Regions from separate parts of the Massilia jejuensis genome, predicted to be linked through region 1. Evidence: predicted binding sites of a transcription regulator. Region 1 holds the regulator's gene; the other holds the start of a gene.

Region 1 (12,589 bases):
GCATCTCGATCGGGTTCAGCGCCGGCGTTTCGTCGATGTAGAGCTGGGCGTCGTTCATCTTCTGGATGGCGTGCGTCAGGCGCGGCCAATCCTCGTCGTTCAGGCGGCCGGTACGCAGGCGGTGCTGGTCGAGCTGGCCGACCGAACCGAGCATACGCATGGCCAGCTGGGTGCCGCCCATCTCCATCGAGAACACGGCCACCGGCAAGCCCGCCTCGATGGCGACGTTCTCGCCGATGTTGACCGAGAACGCGGTCTTGCCCATCGACGGACGGCCGGCGACGATGACGAGGTCGCCCGGCTGCAGGCCCGAGGTCATGCGGTCGAGGTCGATGAAGCCGGTCGGCACGCCCGTGATTTCGCCCTGGTTTTCGCGCGAATAGAGTTCGTCGATGCGCTCGACCACTTGCGTGAGCAGGGGCTGGATCGGATTCCAGCCTTGGGCGCCGCGGGCGCCGGACTCGGCAATGGCAAAGATCTTGGATTCGGCTTCGTCAAGCATTTGCTTGACTTCCTTGCCTTGCGGATTGAACGCATTGCCGGAAATTTCGTCGGCGACGGTAATCAGTTTGCGCAGGATGCCGCGGTCGCGCACGATCTCGGCATAGCGGCGGATGTTGGCGGCCGACGGCGTGTTCTGCGCCATGGCGTTCAGGTATTGCAGGCCGCCCACGTCCTCGGCCTTGCCGAGCGAGACCATGGCCTCGTAAACGGTGATCACGTCGGCCGGCTTGCCGCCGTTAATCAAGCGCACCATCTGTTCGAAGATGATGCGGTGGTCGTAGCGGTAAAAATCGTCCGCGTGCATGAAGTCGGCGATGCGGTCCCAGGCCGCATTGTCGCGCAGCAGGCCGCCGATGACGGACTGCTCTGCTTCGATGGAATGCGGGGGAATGCGCAGCGATTCGATCTGCGGATCTGCGGGGGTATTCATGGCGGGCATTATAACCCTTCGTGTCGAGCGGCTGAAACAATTGGAGAGTTTCTGGCCGTAAAAAAAGCCGGGCAAACCCGGCTTTTTCTGTAGTGCAACAAGCGTGACGACCGCTAGGATTTAGGCAGCTTCGCCAACGACGGCAACGGTGATTTCCACGACGACGTCGGTGTGCAGCGCGACGGCGACCGGGTGTTCGCCGGTGGTCTTGAGCGGACCGGTCGGCAGGCGCACCTGCGCTTTTTCGACTGCGAAACCTTGCTTGGTCAGGGCTTCGGCGATGTCGAAGTTACCGACCGAACCGAACAGACGACCGTCGACGCCGGCTTTCTGGGCGATGGTGATGGTCATGCCGTTCAGCTTTTCGCCCTGGGCTTGCGAGGCGCCCAGTTTTTCAGCGGCTGCTTTTTCCAGCTCGGCGCGCTTGACTTCGAACTCGGCGACCGCCGACGAAGTAGCACGACGGGCCATCTTTTGCGGGATCAGGAAGTTACGCGCGTAACCGTCCTTGACCTTGACCACGTCGCCCAGGTTGCCGACGTTAACAACTTTTTCCAAAAGGATAACTTGCATATTTTTCTCCAGGATGTTCTGAACTGTACGACGCGATCAAGCGTTGTGCAGGTCGGTGTACGGCAGCAGCGCGAGGTAGCGTGCGCGCTTGATCGCGGTGTCGACCTGGCGCTGGTAGTGCGCCTTGGTGCCGGTCAGACGTGCCGGCATGATCTTGCCGTTTTCCTGGACGAAGTCCTTCAGGGTGTCGACGTCTTTGTAATCGACCTGTTCCACGTTCGCGGCGGTGAAGCGGCAGAACTTCTTGCGCTTGAACAGCGGGTTTTGCTGTTTGCGCTTCTCTTTAAGCTTGGCTTTGTTTTTGTCGAACTTTTTACCGAATGCCATTTGAGGCTCCTGTATCTAAAAGGTGGCCGCTAACAATTTAAGCGGCGGCACTAAAATCAATGATGTGAAACACCAGGGCTTTACTGTTGCGACTCTTCCTGGCCAAAAATCCCGTGAACTGGTGCGCGGCGCCGAGCTCGGCACTGGCGAAGCGGCCCGAAATCTCGCCCGCGGCAAACGCGGCAATTTCGAACTCGACCAGCCGGTCCACCCCTGCCTCGACCTGTTGCGAACTGTGCATCAGGATTGCCGACACGACCGGCACCCCGGCGGGGGTATAGCGCAGTACGTCGCGTTCAGCGATGGTAGCGACGACTTGAAGCTGGTTCACTGCCCGTTCACGATTCCTGGCAAGAAAAAATCAGGCAGCAGCGGCGGCCGGAGCAGGAGCGGCGGCCTGGGCCGGGGCTTCCGCACGGTGGCTCTTGGCTGCGTCTTCGCGCTGGACCGACTTCATCATTGGCGATGGGGTCGTTTCAGCTTTCTTCATCTTCACGGTCAGGTGACGCAGCACGGCATCATTGAACTTGAATGCGGTTTCCAGCTCGACCAGGGTCTCGTTGTCGCACTCGATGTTCAGGCAGATGTAGTGTGCCTTCGGCAGCTTCTGGATCTGGTAAGCCATCTGGCGACGGCCCCAGTCTTCGACGCGATGGATGTTACCGCCGCGGCTCGTCACCGTGGTCTTGTAACGCTCGATCATCGCCGGGACTTGCTCGCTTTGGTCCGGGTGGACGATAAAAACGATTTCATAATGACGCATGCAACACTCCTTGAGGACGTTTAAACAAATGCCCACCTCGGCGTCAAGACGAGTGTGGGAAGGGAAAGCCGGCAATTATAGCGTGCTACGGCAGCCGGCGCAATGCATGGAGGCCGGGCGTCGGGCGTCGCCCGGCCGCGACACCTTGCTAACCAGAAATCGATAAAAAGTGTGGATTTTCCTTGCATTCGCCGAAATACTGTACAAAAATACAGTCTGAATCATCAACCATGCCAGACCCATGCTCAAGCTCACCGCAAGGCAAGAACAGATCCTCAACCTGATCAAGGAAGCGATCGACAATACCGGCTTCCCGCCGACCCGCGCCGAAATCGCCAGGGAACTGGGCTTCAAGTCGGCCAATGCAGCCGAGGAGCACCTGCAGGCGCTGGCGCGCAAGGGCGCGATCGAGATCGTCTCCGGCACCTCGCGCGGCATCCGCCTGATCGGCGCCTCCCTGCCGGCGCCGGCGCCCAGCATCCCGGCGGCGCTGCTCATGTCGCTGCCGCTGGTCGGCCGCGTCGCCGCGGGCTCGCCGATCCTGGCCCAGGAACACGTCGAGGCCACCTACAACGTCGACCCGGCCATGTTCGGCGCCCGTCCCGATTTCCTGCTGAAGGTACGCGGCTGGTCGATGCGCGACGCCGGCATCATGGATGGCGATTTTCTTGCGGTCAAGAAGGTCGACAGCGCCAAGAATGGCCAGATCGTGGTGGCCCGCATCGGCGAAGACGTGACCGTCAAGCGCTACCGCAAGACCGGAGAGCTCATCGAACTGCTGCCGGAAAACCCGGACTTCACCGTCATCCGCGTGGAACCGGGCGACGAGTTCGCGCTCGAAGGCTTGGCCGTGGGCCTGATGCGCAGCTGGCACTGAGACGCTGTCTTGGCAGGAAGGGGCATGTTGCTGACCATGCATGGCCAGCCATGCAAGGCCGGGCCACGCTGCTCCCTCGTCGAGCGCGTCGGCAACGGCGCATTCCTTGACCGGACAGCTCCTGCTCCGACAAATCCCCAGCCGTAAAAAAGGCCGCGCTCGCGGCCTTTTTTACGTCCCGGCCCGCTCAGTTGCGCGGCGGCGCGTAATTGGATTTGCGCGCTTCGATGTCGCGCGCGCGCTCTTCCGAGGGCGCCTTCCCGACGATGGCATTGTGCTCCTTCACGTAGGCTTCGGTGGCGCTGCGCCAGGCCGCCAGGTCGGCCAGCACCAGTTTCGAGCTCACCCGCGCTTCCTCGGCCAGGTTTTCCTGCACCTGGGCCAGGCGCGTGGCGGCGCGCGTGGTTTCGGCCTGGTTCATCAGCTTGGCGATGTCGGCGGGAATGCGCTTGACCAGGGGCGAGGCGGCATTCAGGTTCGTCACGTAGTCGTTGTAGCAGTTCTGCCAGCCGGTGACGCTGGCCGAGACGCGTTCGATGTCCGCGGCTTGCTTGGAGATGGTGGGAATGCGCGGCACCGCGCAGTTGAACTTGCCGCTTTTCAGGTCTTCGCCCTGGTATTGCTCGACCCAGTGCAGGATCTCGGCGCGGCGCGCGCTGCGCTGCTTGATCAGTTCGAGCGAGGCGACGGCGACCGCATTGCCCTTGGCCGCCGCCTTGCGGAACCAGGCCTCGGCCCGGGCTTCGTCGACGGCCCCGGCTTCGCCGTACAGGTACATCTCGCCCAGGCGCTGCTGCGCCTCGACATTGCCGGCATTGCCGAGCTTGGTGTATAGCTGGAGCGCTTCGGGATAGGATTTTTTCGCGAACAGCGCATGTGCGGCGGACAGCGGATCGGCGTGGGCTGCGCTCGCCGACAGCAGGCTCGCGACGAGAAGAAGACGCTTCATGGAAGGGCCAGGGGCGGGGGAAATAGGCATCATACCGCGAAGCCCCCGCTGCCTCAACCGCCTTGCCGGGGCGGTCAGTCCCCCAGCGCGGCGCGGAAATCTTCCAGCAAGTCGTCGCTGTCCTCGATGCCGACCGAGACCCGGATCAGCGACTCGGCGATGCCCATGCTGGCGCGGCGCTCGGCGCCCATCTCGAAGAAAATCGTATGGGCAACCGGAATGACCAGCGTGCGCGTGTCGCCCAGGTTACTCGCAGGAATCGCCAGTTGCAGGCGGTTCAGGTAATCGAAGGGGTCGATGTCCGCGCGCAGCTCGAAGCTCAGCAGCGAGCCGGCGGAGCGGAACAGTTCGCAGGTCAACCGGTGCTGCGGATGCGAGGCCAGGCCCGGATAGTGCACCGCGCAGACGCGTTCGTCGGCCTCGAGCATCCGCGCCAGTGCCAGCGCATTCGCGCTGGTGCGCTCCATGCGCAATGCCAGCGTCTCGGCGCCGACCGCGATGTGATGCGCCGCTTCCGGCCCGAGGGAGGCACCGAAGTCGCGCAGCGCCTTGGCGCGCAACTGGGCCATGCCCTGGGCGGCGGCCGGCTGCTTGCGGAAGTTGTCGGCGATGTGAGGGTAGGCGCTCCAGTCGAACAGGCCCGTATCGGTCAGCGCGCCGCCGAGGGCGATGCCGTGGCCGGCGATCGACTTGGTCAGCGAATTGACGACCAGGCCGGCGCCGACCGCCTTCGGACGGAACAGGTAGGGCGTGGTCATCGTGTTGTCGACCACGTACAGGATGCCGCGCTCGCGGCACAGCTGTCCGATGCGCGCCAGGTCGGCGACCTGGGTGCGCGGATTGGCGATCGTCTCGACAAAGACGAGGCGCGTGTTCGGGCGCAGGGCGGCCGCCACGTTGGCGGCATCGGTGGCATCGACGAAGTCGACGTCGACGCCCTGCCCCGCCACCGTTTGCCACAGGCTGTTGGTGTTCCCGAAGAGGAAACTCGACGACACGACATGGTCGCCCTCGCGCAGCAGCGCCTGGAACAGCGCGCCGATGGCGGCCATGCCGGTACCGAAGCACAGGCTGGCGACGCCGTCTTCCATCTTCGTGATCTTGTCTTCCAGCGCGGCCACCGTCGGATTGCCCTGGCGGCCGTAGCGGAAGCCCGGCTCCTTGCCCTGGAACACCGAGGCCAGCTGGCGCGCGTCGTCGTAGCCGAAGGCGACCGAGGTGTGGACAGGCTTGTGCAGCGAGCCCTGCTCGATCGCCTTGCGGCGATCGTTGTGCAGGATGGTGGTGGTGAAACCGTAGTGTTTTTGTTCGCTCATGGTGGCGGCGGGCTGGTTCGGCGGATTATGCGCGGCACATGATGCGCGGCGGCTCATTCGGCGGCGACGGGAGGGTTCAGGTTCAGCTGGGTCCTTACCTCGTCTTCGAGCTTGGGCTTGCCGCCATTATGGCGCGCCGACTCCAGCTGGTCGAGGTAGGCCGGGGTCACGTCGCCCGTCACATAGATGCCGTCGAAGCAGGACGCCTCGAAGTTCGTCAGCGCCGGGTTCACGTCCGAGATCGAGCGCTTGAGCGCGTCGATGTCCTGGTAGACCAGGCGGTCGGCGGTGATCTCGGCGCAGACTTCCTCGACCGTGCGCCCGTAGGCGATCAGCTCGTCGCGGGTCGGCATGTCGATGCCGTACACGTTCGGGAACAGCACCGGTGGCGCGGCCGAGGCGAAGAACACCTTGCGCGCGCCGGCCTCGCGCGCCATCTGCACGATCTCGCGGCTGGTCGTGCCGCGCACGATCGAATCGTCGACCAGCAGCACGTTCTTGCCCTTGAATTCGGAACCGATGGCGTTGAGTTTCTGGCGCACCGATTTCTTGCGCATTCCCTGTCCGGGCATGATGAAGGTGCGGCCGATGTAGCGGTTCTTGATGAAACCTTCGCGGTATTCGATGCCCAGTTTCAGCGCCAGCTGGATCGCCGCCGGGCGCGACGAATCCGGAATCGGCATCACCACGTCGATCTCGTCGACCGGGATCTCCTTGCGGATCTTGTCGGCCAGGTATTCGCCCATCTTCAGGCGCGTGGCGTAGACCGAGGCGCCGTCGATCACCGAGTCGGGACGCGCCAGGTAGACGTATTCGAAGGCGCAAGGATTGAGCGACGGGTTCTCGGCGCACTGGCGCGCGTGCAGCACGCTGTTCGTATCGATGAAGATGGCTTCGCCCGGCGCGATGTCGCGCACGAAGCGGAAACCGATGCCCTCGAGGGCGACCGATTCGCTCGCGACCATGTATTCGATGCCGCCCTCGCCTTCGCTCATGCCCAGGCACAGCGGACGGATGCCGTAGGGATCGCGGAAGGCCAGCAGGCCGTGGCCGGCGATCTGGGCGACGACGGCGTAGGCGCCGCGCACGCGGCGGTGCACCTGGCCGACCGCCTTGAAGACGGCATCGGCGCCCAGCGAATAGCCGTCGGCCGCTTCCTGGATCTCGTGCGCCAGCACATTGAGCAGCACCTCCGAGTCGGAACCGGTGTTGATGTGGCGGCGGTCGTTGTGGAACAGCGCTTCCTTCAGCTCGGCCTGATTGGTCAGGTTGCCGTTGTGCGCCAGCGTGATGCCGAATGGCGCGTTCACGTAGAAGGGCTGCGCCTCTTCCTCGCTGGACGAACCGGCGGTCGGGTAGCGGCAATGGCCGATCCCGGTATTGCCCTGGAGGGAACGCATGTTACGGGTGCGAAACACGTCGCGAACCAGGCCATTGGCCTTGTACATCGAGAACATGCTGCTGTGATTGGTTGCAATACCCGCAGCGTCCTGACCGCGGTGCTGTAACAGCAACAATGCGTCATACAACAACTGGTTGACGGGGGTTTGCGAGACGACGCCGACGATGCCACACATGGTGCGCTCCTAAAAACTGAATGCTGTTGCGGAAGATTTCAAAACGAAGATGTCAAAACGAATGCTTAAAATGTCAGGTGCTGCGCCAGCGCAGCAGGGAGAAAGGGCTTGACGGTGCGCGCTCCGGCCTCGGCCAGCGGGGACAGCAGCGCGTCTTTCCAGAATGCTTGCTGGGGAATGGCGGTCATGGAACACAATATGACGGCGGCCAGCACGATTACAATCCCGCGCGCCAGCCCGAACAGGCCGCCCAGGCCGCGGTCCGCCAGCGACAGGCCGGACGCTTCGATCAAGGCGCCGATGGCCAGCGACAACAGGCCCATCAGGATGCGCACGCCGAGGAACAGCGCGATGAAGGCCACGATCAGGCGCGCCGTGTCGCCGGGAATCATAGCCGGTAACAGGGGCGCTAGGCGCGCGCCATAGGCGTTGGCCACGACGAAGGCCACGATCCAGCCCGTCAGGGACAGGATTTCCTTCATTAAACCACGCATGGTGCTGATCACCACCGACGCCACCAGCACGAACAAGACGAGATAATCGAAAATCGTCACGGCAAGCGAACGCGGCCCACGCGCATCAGACCGGCACCAGGAAACCGGCCAGGCCCAGGCTGCCGAGCTTGGCCTTGGTCTTGTCGGCTTCCTCGCGGCTGCCGAATGGACCGACTTGCACCTTGATCAGGGCGCCGGACTTCTTCGTGAAGGAATTGATGCCGCCGGCGCGCAGGCGTGCCTGCAGTTCGTCGACCTTGTCCTGGGTCGCCAGCGCGGCGACCTGGACCACGAAACGCTGGTTCCCGGCGGCCCTGTCTTCGGCGCGCGGATGCGTCTCGGCCGACTTGGCGGCGGGTTTACCCTCGAGCAGCGCGAGCGCACGGGCCGCTTCGCTGTCCTTGGCACGTGCCGGGGCCGGCTTTTCCTCGGGCTTTTTCGCGGCCGGCTTGTCGGCAGCCTTGCGCTCGGTGTCCTTCGGCTCCGGCTTGCGTTCGGCGACCTTGGGTTCGGGCCTGGCGGCCTTGGGCTCGGGCTCGGGCCTGGACTCGGGCTTGGAAAGCGGCACGCGCGCGGCCGGCTCTTCGTCGAGCATTTTCAGCGGAGGCGCTTCGGCCGCTGGCGGCGCCGGCGTCGCCACGGACGGCGGCGCGATGATTTCCTCGTCCGCGTCGACGCTGTCGACGGCCGGCACCGGGCTGGCCGGCATCGGCAGCGCGGGCGCTTTTTCTTTCGCGGGAATCTGGATGGCGATGTCGCCGGCCAGCGGACGCGGTTCGGAATCGAGCAGCATCGGCAGGCCGACCGCGGCGGCCAGCGCCAGCGCGACCGCGCCTACCAGGCGGCGCCGTGCGCGCTTCTTTTCCGGCAGCATGGGGTCGCCGCCGCTGCGGCTGCGGCGCGAACCGCCCTGCCCGCTTTCGTTCGCCTGGTTCGCGTGACTGGCGCGCTTGGCGCGGGCCTGCCGGCCGAAGTCGTCATCGTCGCGGGAAAAACGGCCACTGTCCTGGGCGCTACCGTCTTGCTTGTTTTTACTAAGGAACGAGAACAAGCCCATGCGTCTGAATGTCAGTGAAGAGAGTTTTTACGGGCCGCCATCACGCCGGCGACGGTGTAGAACGAGCCAAAGACCACAATTCTATCATTCTCCTCGGCACGGCTCACCGCATTTGCGAAAGCGGCGGCCGGATCGGGGAAAGCGCTGACCGAAAAATCGGCCTCTTTCGCCCCTGCGGGCCGCAATGCGGCCACCCGTGCGGCCAGGGCGTCGCCCTTGGCCGAACGCGGCGACGGCAGGTCGGCCACGCACCAATGGTCGACCAGGCCGGCCATCGGCGCCAGCACGCCGGCGATGTCCTTGTCGTCCATGATGCCGAACACGGCATAGGTATAGCGGTGGAAGCCCATGTTGCCGAGGTTCTGGGCCAGCGTGCTCGAGGCATGCGGATTGTGGGCCACGTCGAGCACCGTGGTCGGACGCCCGGCCAGCACCTGGAAGCGGCCCGGCAGTTCGACCAGCGCCAGCCCGGTGCGCACTTCCTGCGCGCCGCAAGGCAATTGCATGCGCAGCGCCTCGAGGGCGGCCAGCGCGGCCGAGGCGTTGAGCAGCTGGTTGGCGCCGCGCAGGGCCGGATAGGCCAGCGAATTGCGGCGCTGGGTGCGCCCCCCGAAGCTCCACTGCTGCTGGTCGCCCTGGTAGTTGAAATCGCGCCCGATCAGCCACAGATCGGCGCCGATGTCGCCTGCATGCCGGATCAGCGATTGCGGCGCCAGCGGGTCGCTGCAGATCGCGGTCTTGCCGGGGCGGAAAATGCCGGCCTTTTCGAAGCCGATTTCCTCGCGCGTCTCGCCCAGCCAGGCCGCATGGTCGATGTCGATGCTGGTGACGATGGCCACGTCGGCGTCGATCACGTTCACCGCGTCCAGGCGCCCGCCCAGGCCCACTTCCAGGATCGCCACATCGACGCCGGCGGTCGAGATCAGGTGCATGATCGCCAGGGTCGTGAATTCGAAATAGGTCAGCGCCGTATCGCCGCGCCGGGACTCGACGAAGCCGAAGCTGTCGACCAGCATGGCGTCGCTCGCCATCCCGCCATTGATGCGGGCGCGTTCATTGAAGTCGAGGAAGTGCGGCTTGATGTAGAGGCCGACGCGGTAGCCGGCGTGCAGCAGGACCGATTCGAGCATGGCGCAGGTCGAGCCCTTGCCGTTGGTGCCGGCGACCATGATGACGGGACAGGCGAATTCCAGGTGCATGCGCTCCTTGACGGCGCGTACGCGGTCCAGGCCCATGTCGATATGGGTTTCGGCGTGGCGCGCTTCGAGCAGCGCCAGCCACGCGGGCAAGGTGGTGGGAAGCATGGACATGACGGTCAAGGTGCGTTGAAACGAAAACCGGCGACCTGGAGTGCAGATCGCCGGCCGGAATGCGTGCGGGAGCGAGGCTCCGGCCGGTTCAGGCGATGACTTCGGCCGGCTGGTTTTGCAGCAGGGCCAAGAGGCGCGCGATTTCTTCGCGCATCTTGCGGCGGTCGACGATCATGTCGACGGCGCCCTTTTGCACCAGGAACTCGGCGCGCTGGAAACCTTCCGGCAGCTTTTCGCGCACCGTGTTCTCGATCACGCGCGGGCCGGCAAAGCCGATCAGCGCTTTCGGTTCGGCGATCACGACGTCGCCCATGAAGGCGAACGAAGCGGAGACGCCGCCCATGGTCGGGTCGGTCAGCACGCTGATGAAAGGCAGTTTCTTTTCCGACAGCTTGGTCAGCATGGCGGTGGTTTTCGCCATTTGCAGCAGCGACAGCAAGCCTTCCTGCATGCGCGCGCCGCCGGTGGCGGTGATGCAGATGAACGGCACCTTCTGTTCCAGCGCCACCTGGGCGCCGCGCACGAAACGTTCGCCGACGACCGAGCCCATCGAGCCGCCCATGAATTCGAATTCGAAGCAGGCCACGACCACCGGCAGGCTCATGATCGAACCGCCCTGGACGATCAGCGCATCGGTCTCGCCGGTGGCGTCCATGGCGGCCTTCAGGCGGTCCGGATACTTCTTGCTGTCCTTGAACTTCAGGGTGTCGACCGGCAGCGCTTCCTGGCCGATTTCATAGCGCCCGCCCTCGTCGAGCAGGCCGTCGAGGCGCGCACGTGCGCGGATGCGCATGTGGTGGTCGCACTTCGGGCACACATGCAGGTTCGATTCCAGGTCGGCGCGGTAGAGCACGGCCTCGCACGACGGGCACTTGACCCACAGGCCCTCCGGCATGGTCTTGCGATTGGCGGCATCGGAGCGCTGGATTCGCGGGGGCAGCAGTTTTTCCAACCAACTCATGTTCTTCTCCTGTGCGGCATTTCTTAAGTTGGGCGTAGTGTAGCCGCTCGCGTCCGGCTTGTCGACCGCTTGCCAGCTTGGCAATGGTCCGTCCTGTCGAGCTCGTTCAGGACGGCCGCGCGGGCTGCGAACAGCTTACACCGATTGCGCCGCGGCGTGCGGACCGCGCCCGCAGGCCGTGTCCGCGCACGGGGCTTACCTGGCGTCGAGCGCGGCGCGGATATTGGCGCAAAAGGCGCGCACCGCCTCCGGCCCGCCCTCGCGCGGCGTGTTTTCCAGCTCCTGGATGATGCGGCTGCCGATCACGACCGCGTCGGCCACGGAGGCCACCGCCTTGGCCGTCGCGGCGTCGCGGATGCCGAAGCCCACGCCGATCGGCAGGCTGACGTGTTCGCGGATCGCGGCCACCCGGCGCGCCACGTCTTCGGTATCGATCGTGCCGGCGCCGGTCACGCCCTTGAGGGAGACGTAATAACTGAAGCCGCTGCCGTAGCGCGCCACCTGGCGGATGCGCTCCTGCGTCGACGTCGGCGCCAGCAGGAAGATCAGGTCGAGGCCATTGGCGCGCATGGCGTCGGCAAAGGCTTCGCATTCTTCCGGCGGGTAGTCGACGACGATGGCGCCGTCGGCGCCCGCTTCCTTCGCCAGGCGGATGAAGTTGTCGGGGCCGATGCGCTCGATCGGGTTGGCGTAGCCCATCAGGACCACCGGGGTGGCGCCGTCGGCCTTGCGGAACTCGCGCACGTAGTCGAAGACATCGGACAGGCCGATGCCGAATTTCAGGGCGCGCTCGCAGGCGCGCTGGATGACCGGGCCTTCGGCCATCGGGTCGGAAAACGGTACGCCCAGTTCCAGGACGTCGGCCCCGCCCGCGACCAGCGCGTGCATCAGGGGGACGGTCATCTCGGGGCCGGGGTCGCCGGCGGTGATGAAGGTGACGAGGCCGGTTTTGTTCTGTTCGCGCAGGGTGGCGAAGGTGTGTTCGATTCGGGACATGGTGATTTTTCGTTTCGGTTGTCGGTGGCGATCGGTGCTGCAACGGCCCATCGAACGCGTGGACGGGAAACCCCGTCCACGCGTTCACGGCACGCAGGCAAGGCGCGGCGCGGATTAACTGAAATCGAGCCCCATGCGCTGCGCCACCGTATGCATGTCCTTGTCCCCGCGCCCCGACAGGTTCACCAGGATCAGTTGGTCCTTCGGCAGCGTCGCCGCCAGCTTGAAGCCGTGGGCGATCGCGTGCGACGATTCCAGCGCCGGGATGATGCCCTCGATGCGGCAGCAGTCGTGGAAGGCCTGCAGCGCCTCGTCGTCCGTGACCGACACATACTGCGCGCGCGCCGAATCCTTCAGCCAGGCGTGCTCGGGGCCGACGCCCGGGTAGTCCAGCCCGGCCGAGACCGAGTGGGTCTCGATGATCTGGCCGTTCGCATCCTGCAGCAGATAGGTCC
Region 2 (5,383 bases), on a different contig from region 1:
GTCGTGCTCCTCGCGGCGCACCGCTTTCACCATCGCCGCGAGCTTGACGCCGTCGACGTCGGCCGGCGATTGCACGTCGTGCTCGCCGTGCTGCCAGCGCCAGATCACGCGGTACAGGAAAGCCCAGCGGTCGGGCACGCGGCAGCAGGCGGCCGACTGCAGCATGTCCATGAACGCGCGCGGGATGCGCGGCGACTGCGCCGGTGCGGGCGGTGCCGGGGCCGGCCCGGCAGGGACATTATCGGCGGAAGGATCGGCCGCCGGCGCACCCGAGAACAGGTCGACGGCGTGCGTGCCGGCCTCGTTCCACGTCACCAGTTCCGGCGCGATGTCGTGCATCAGGAGGTCGCGCGCGGCCGTACGCCACTCGGGGAAGCTGGAGACCACCAGCGGCTGGCCGGCGGCAACGAGGGCCGCCGCGTTCATGCCGCCTGCAGTTCAGGCCACAGGTTCATCTGCTCGGCCGGCGCGCCCAGGTGGCGCCGCAGCAGGTCGGAACTGGCCAGGCCTTGCGCCGGCTTGTAGTCGGCGGTGACGACGAAGGGCGCGACTTTCTTCATGCTGCAGCGCAGGCGCGACAGGTCTTCCCAGCGAATGCGGCGCAGGCGGCGCAGGTCGACGATGCGCTTGGCGTTGCGCAGCCCGATGCCGGGCACGCGGGCGATCATCTCGGCATCGGCGCGATTGAGGTCCATCGGGAAATGGTCGCGGTTCGACAGCGCCCAGGCCAGCTTCGGGTCGACGTCCAGCGCCAGGTTGCCGGCCGCCGGCATCAGTTCGCCTGCCGTGAAGCCATAACTGCGCAGCAAAAAGTCGGCCTGGTAGAGGCGGTGCTCGCGCAGCAGCGGCGGCGGCGCGAGCGGGACGCTGTCCGGGCTGTACGGAATCGGGCTGAAGGCCGAATAGTACACGCGCTTGAGCTTGTAGCTGCCGTACAAGGTCTCGGCCGTGTTCAGGATGGTCTGGTCGTCACTGGCATCGGCGCCGACGATCATCTGCGTGCTTTGACCGGCCGGGGCAAAGCTTGGCGCCTTCGGCTCTTGCGCCTTTTCGTCGAGCTTGCGGCGGATCGCACCCATTGCCAGCTTGATGGTGTGAACGTTCTTTTCCGGGGCCAGGCGCGTGACGCTGTCATGGGTCGGCAGCTCGATGTTGACCGACAGGCGGTCGGCGTAGCGGCCGGCCTCGGCGATGAGCGCCGGATCGGCGTCGGGAATGGTTTTCAGGTGAATATAGCCACGGAAATTGTGGACTTCACGCAGGGTGCGCGCGACGGCAACGAGCTGCTCCATCGTGTAATCGCTCGACTGGATGATGCCGGAACTGAGGAACAGGCCGTCGATGTAGTTGCGCAAATAAAAATCGTGGGTCAGTTTCACCACTTCGGCCACCGAAAAACGTGCCCGCGGAACATTCGAAGTACGGCGATTGACGCAGTACTGGCAGTCGTAGACGCAAAAATTGGTGAGCAGGATTTTCAGTAGCGAAACGCAGCGGCCGTCGGGCGTGTAGCTGTGGCAAATGCCCATGCCGCTAGTTGCGCCAATGCCGCCATCGCTGCCGTCGGAAGCGCGCTTGGGCGCCCCGCTGCTGGCGCAGGAGGCGTCATATTTGGCGGCGTCCGCCAGGATTTCAAGCTTGTCGGAAAGTTTCATCGGGCCGGAGAAACTGTATGGGTGTACAGTATATCGCAGCCCGGAAAGCTGCACCGGCCGCACGCGCAGGGCGGCGGGACAATCCCGGTTCAGGCACCGGAACCGTCGCACTAACCTAGCGTAACGGCTTGCCGTCCTGGTCCAGCACGACGACGTCGCCCCAGCCCAGCGCACGGATCCCCGCTTCCACCTTGCGCAAGTCGCCGATCACCATCCAGACCACCTGCTGCGGCTGCACGAACCTGGCCGCGGCCTGCCCCAGCTGCTGCGGCGTCAAGGCCTTCAAATCGGCCGCATACCGGCGCCAGTAATCCTCCGCCAGGTTCAGGTTGACGCTGGCAAGGGCCGCGCTTTCGAGCGCAGCCAGGGTTTCGAAGCGGCCGGCCAGGCGCGCGGTCATGTTGCGCATGACGCTGTCGTACTCGGCGCCGGCCAGCGGACGCTCGCCTGCCACGCCCTTGATCTCCTTGGCCACTTCGCGCATCGCCTCGACGGTTTTATCCGTCTGCACCGGCGCCGTCGTGATGAAGCTGCGCTGGCCGCGCACGTCGAGCAGGCGCGCGCTGGTGCCGTAGCTCCAGTGTTTGTCGAGGCGCAGGTTGCGGTTCAGGCGCGAGGTCGCCATGCCGCCGAAGTTGTGCATCACCGGCTCGATCGCCAGGTCTTCCGGCTGGCCGTGCGGCAGCGACAGGTGGGCCGCGACGATGGTCGATTGCGGCGCGTCCGGCTTGTCGATCAGGTAGACCTTGCTGCCGGCGCTCGTCGCGGCATGCGCGGACGGTTTCTTCGGCGCGCTGCCGGCGGCCCAGCGGCCGAACGAAGCTTCCAGGGCCGGCAGCAGTTTGTCCATCGTGGTGTCGCCGGCGACGATGATGGTGGCGCTGCCGGGACGGAACCAGGCGGCATGCCACTGCGCCAGGTCCTCGCGCGTGATCGCTTCGATGCTGCCGGCAAAGCCGCTGGCAGGCTTGCCGTAGGCATGCTCCTGGCCGTACAGCAGGGCCGGCATGACGCGCATGGCCAGGCTGTTCGGCTGCGCCTTCTCCTGGCCGATCTGGGCCAGGCGGCGCGACTTCTGGAGCAGGAACTGGTCTTGCGGGAAGCTTGGCGCCAGCGCGGCGTCGGCCATGATACCCAGTGAAGTCGCCAGGTTGGCCGATGGGGTCTGCAGGCGCACCAGCGACTGGTCGGCGCTGGTAGCGGTCGACAGGCGCGCGCCCAGGTTTTCCAGGGAGTCCGACAGCGCGAAGGTGTCGCGCGTCGTCGTGCCCTTGTCGAGCAGGTCGAGCGCGAGCGAGGCGGCGCCGGCCCTGGCGCTGCTGTCCGAGGCCGCGCCGGCGTCGACCGCCAGCGTCGCGTTCACGATCGGCGCCGTGTGGCGTTCGAGCAGGATCACTTTCAGGCCGTTCTTCAGCTGCGCGCGCTGCATGGCCGGGAACTTGACGTCGGGCGCCGCGCCCAGCGCCGGCAGCAGCTTGCGGTCGATCGTCGATTTCACTGCCGCCAGCCTGGCGAACGGGCGCACCGTCATCGTGTAATGGTTCGCCCGCAGCCAGCGGTTGCCGGCCGCTTTTACCTGCGCCGGAGTGGCATCGGCCATTTGCTCCAGGCGCGTCAGGTAGGCGTCCGGCGTGCCGCCGTAGGTCATGCTCTCGGCCAGCACGTCGGAACGGCCGCCGAAGCCGCCCAGGCGCTCGAGGCTGCGCGAGAAATCGGCCAGGGTGCGCGTCTTCACGCGCGCCAGTTCGGCCGCGCTCGGCCCCTTGGCCAGGAGCTCGGCGACGATGGCGTCGATCTCGCGTTCGACTGCCAGCGGGTCGACGCCCGGCTTGACAGTGGCGACGATGTTGAAAGTGCCGCCCAGTTCGGCGTCGTTGACATGGGTGCTGACACTGGTCGCCAGGCCCTGGTCGTAGACCAGGCGCTTGTCCAGGCGCGCGCTCTTCGAGCCGGCCAGCACGTCGGCCAGCAGCGCCAGGCGCGGGGTGTCGGCGTCGCGCCAGGCAGCGGCATGCCAGCTGCGGTAGATGCGCACCTGCGGCGCATGGTCTTGCATCTCGTCGCGGATATTGCGTTCGAGCGTGGGGATCCAGCGCTCGGTGCGCGGCAGCGGCGGGCCGGGCGGGATCGCGCCGAAATACCTGGTCACCAGTTCCAGCGCCTTCTCCGGCGTGATGTCGCCGGCCAGCGAGATGACCGCGTTGTTCGGGCCGTAGTAGGTGCGGTACCACTCGCGGATGTCGTCCAGCGAGGCGGCCTGTAAGTCTTCCATGCTGCCGATGGTCGACCACGAGTACGGGTGCGAGTGCGGATACATCTTGGCGCCGATTTCGTTGCGCACGCGGCCATACGGCTGGTTCTCGCCCTGGCGCTTTTCGTTCTGCACAACGCCGCGCTCGCGCTCGAGCATCTCCTTCGAGATGTAGTTGCCGAGGAAGCCCATGCGGTCGGACTCGAGGAACAGGGTGCGCTCGAGCGCGGACACCGGCACGTCCTCGAAGAAGTTGGTGCGGTCGGTATTGGTGGTGCCGTTGCGGTTGTTCGCACCCAGGTCGTCCATCGCCTCCCGAAAGCCATGCGGGTAGTTTTCGGAACCGTTGAAGAAGAAGTGCTCGAACAGATGCGCAAAGCCGGTCTTGCCGCGCTTCTCGTTGCGCGAACCGACGTGGTACCACATGTTGACGGCGACTACCGGCACGCTGTGGTCTTCATGCACGACCAGGGTCAGGCCGTTCGGCAGCACGAACTTCTTGTGGGCGATCGTGTAGGCCTTGCGGTCGAACGATGGTGTCTTGCCGGCGGCGGCTGCCGGTGCCGATGCGGCGGGCACCGGCAGCGTGGCGGCCGAGGCGCAGGCAAGGGCCAGTGCGGCGAGTAGCGCTTTGTTCATGGGTCTCCGTGGGGTGGTGTGCTTATGGTGGGCGGATGCGGTGCAAGGCGGCGGGTGCGCGGCAGTGCGAGTACTCAGGCCGCCTCTTGCGACAAGCCCTGCGCCAGCGCCAGCTGGCCCGCATCCATGCGCGCCGTCATCCGCTTCAGGTAAGGCTCGGCGCCCGCCAGGCCGGCGCCGGCGGCGCGCGCCAGCCAGCCGTAGGCTTGCAGCAGATCGCGCTGCGCGCCCTGTCCCGCCGCGTACATCACGCCGAGGTTGAACTGCGCGCGCGCATGGCCCTGGCGCGCCGCGCACAGGTACCAGAAGTGGGCAGCTTCGTAATCGCGCTCCACGCCGTGGGCACTGTCGTAGCGCAGCGCCAGCGCGAACTGGGCCAGCGCGTGGCCCTGGTCGGCCGCCTTGCGGTACCAGCCCGCCGCCTCGCGCGGGTCGCCCGTGCCGTCGCGTTCGAGCAGAACGCCCACCATGTGCTGGGCCGGCGCGTATTCCTGGTCGGCCGCGCGCCGGTACCAGCCCAGGGCGCGCGCCGCATCCTGCGCCACGCCTACGCCGTTCTCGTAGCGCAGGCCGAGATCGAACTGGGCGCGCAGATGCCCCTGCTGCGCCGCCTGCAGGTACCAGTGGACCGCCTGGGCCGGATCGTGTTCGACGCCATTGCCGTTATCGTAGAGCTGGCCGAGATGGTATTGCGCCGCCGGCAGTCCTTGCGCGGCGGCCTGGCGGTACCAGTGGGCGGCCAGCGCCGGGTCGCGGTCGACGCCCTGGCCGTGTTCGCAGCGCAGCCCGAGGTTGTCCTGGGCGGCGGCGTGCCCCTGTTCGGCGGCACGGCGGTACC

Evidence for each region. The regulator LexA, encoded in region 1, represses DNA repair genes until DNA is damaged. The targets are predictions, from matches to a motif close to ACTGTATNNNNATACAGT.
Region 2: the regulator LexA is predicted to act here: its motif matches at 1,668-1,685, upstream of ACFPOU_RS14760 (putative DNA modification/repair radical SAM protein).

Annotation. Positions count from the first base shown of each region.
Region 1 covers NZ_JBHSMS010000079.1:58,292-70,880, forward strand. The annotation lists gene ACFPOU_RS21975 (replicative DNA helicase) at 1-934, opposite strand, end outside; gene rplI (50S ribosomal protein L9) at 1,055-1,507, opposite strand; gene rpsR (30S ribosomal protein S18) at 1,544-1,834, opposite strand; gene priB (primosomal replication protein N) at 1,872-2,165, opposite strand; gene rpsF (30S ribosomal protein S6) at 2,196-2,597, opposite strand; gene lexA (transcriptional repressor LexA) at 2,839-3,474, shown strand; gene ACFPOU_RS22005 (tetratricopeptide repeat protein) at 3,662-4,423, opposite strand; gene ACFPOU_RS22010 (cystathionine gamma-synthase family protein) at 4,498-5,739, opposite strand; gene purF (amidophosphoribosyltransferase) at 5,793-7,316, opposite strand; gene ACFPOU_RS22020 (CvpA family protein) at 7,382-7,870, opposite strand; gene ACFPOU_RS22025 (SPOR domain-containing protein) at 7,896-8,867, opposite strand; gene folC (bifunctional tetrahydrofolate synthase/dihydrofolate synthase) at 8,879-10,177, opposite strand; gene accD (acetyl-CoA carboxylase, carboxyltransferase subunit beta) at 10,266-11,138, opposite strand; gene trpA (tryptophan synthase subunit alpha) at 11,334-12,134, opposite strand; gene trpB (tryptophan synthase subunit beta) at 12,249-12,589, opposite strand, start outside.
Region 2 covers NZ_JBHSMS010000044.1:6,584-11,966, forward strand. The annotation lists gene ACFPOU_RS14755 (UdgX family uracil-DNA binding protein) at 1-426, opposite strand, end outside; gene ACFPOU_RS14760 (putative DNA modification/repair radical SAM protein) at 423-1,655, opposite strand; gene ACFPOU_RS14765 (M16 family metallopeptidase) at 1,771-4,545, opposite strand; gene ACFPOU_RS14770 (tetratricopeptide repeat protein) at 4,620-5,383, opposite strand, start outside.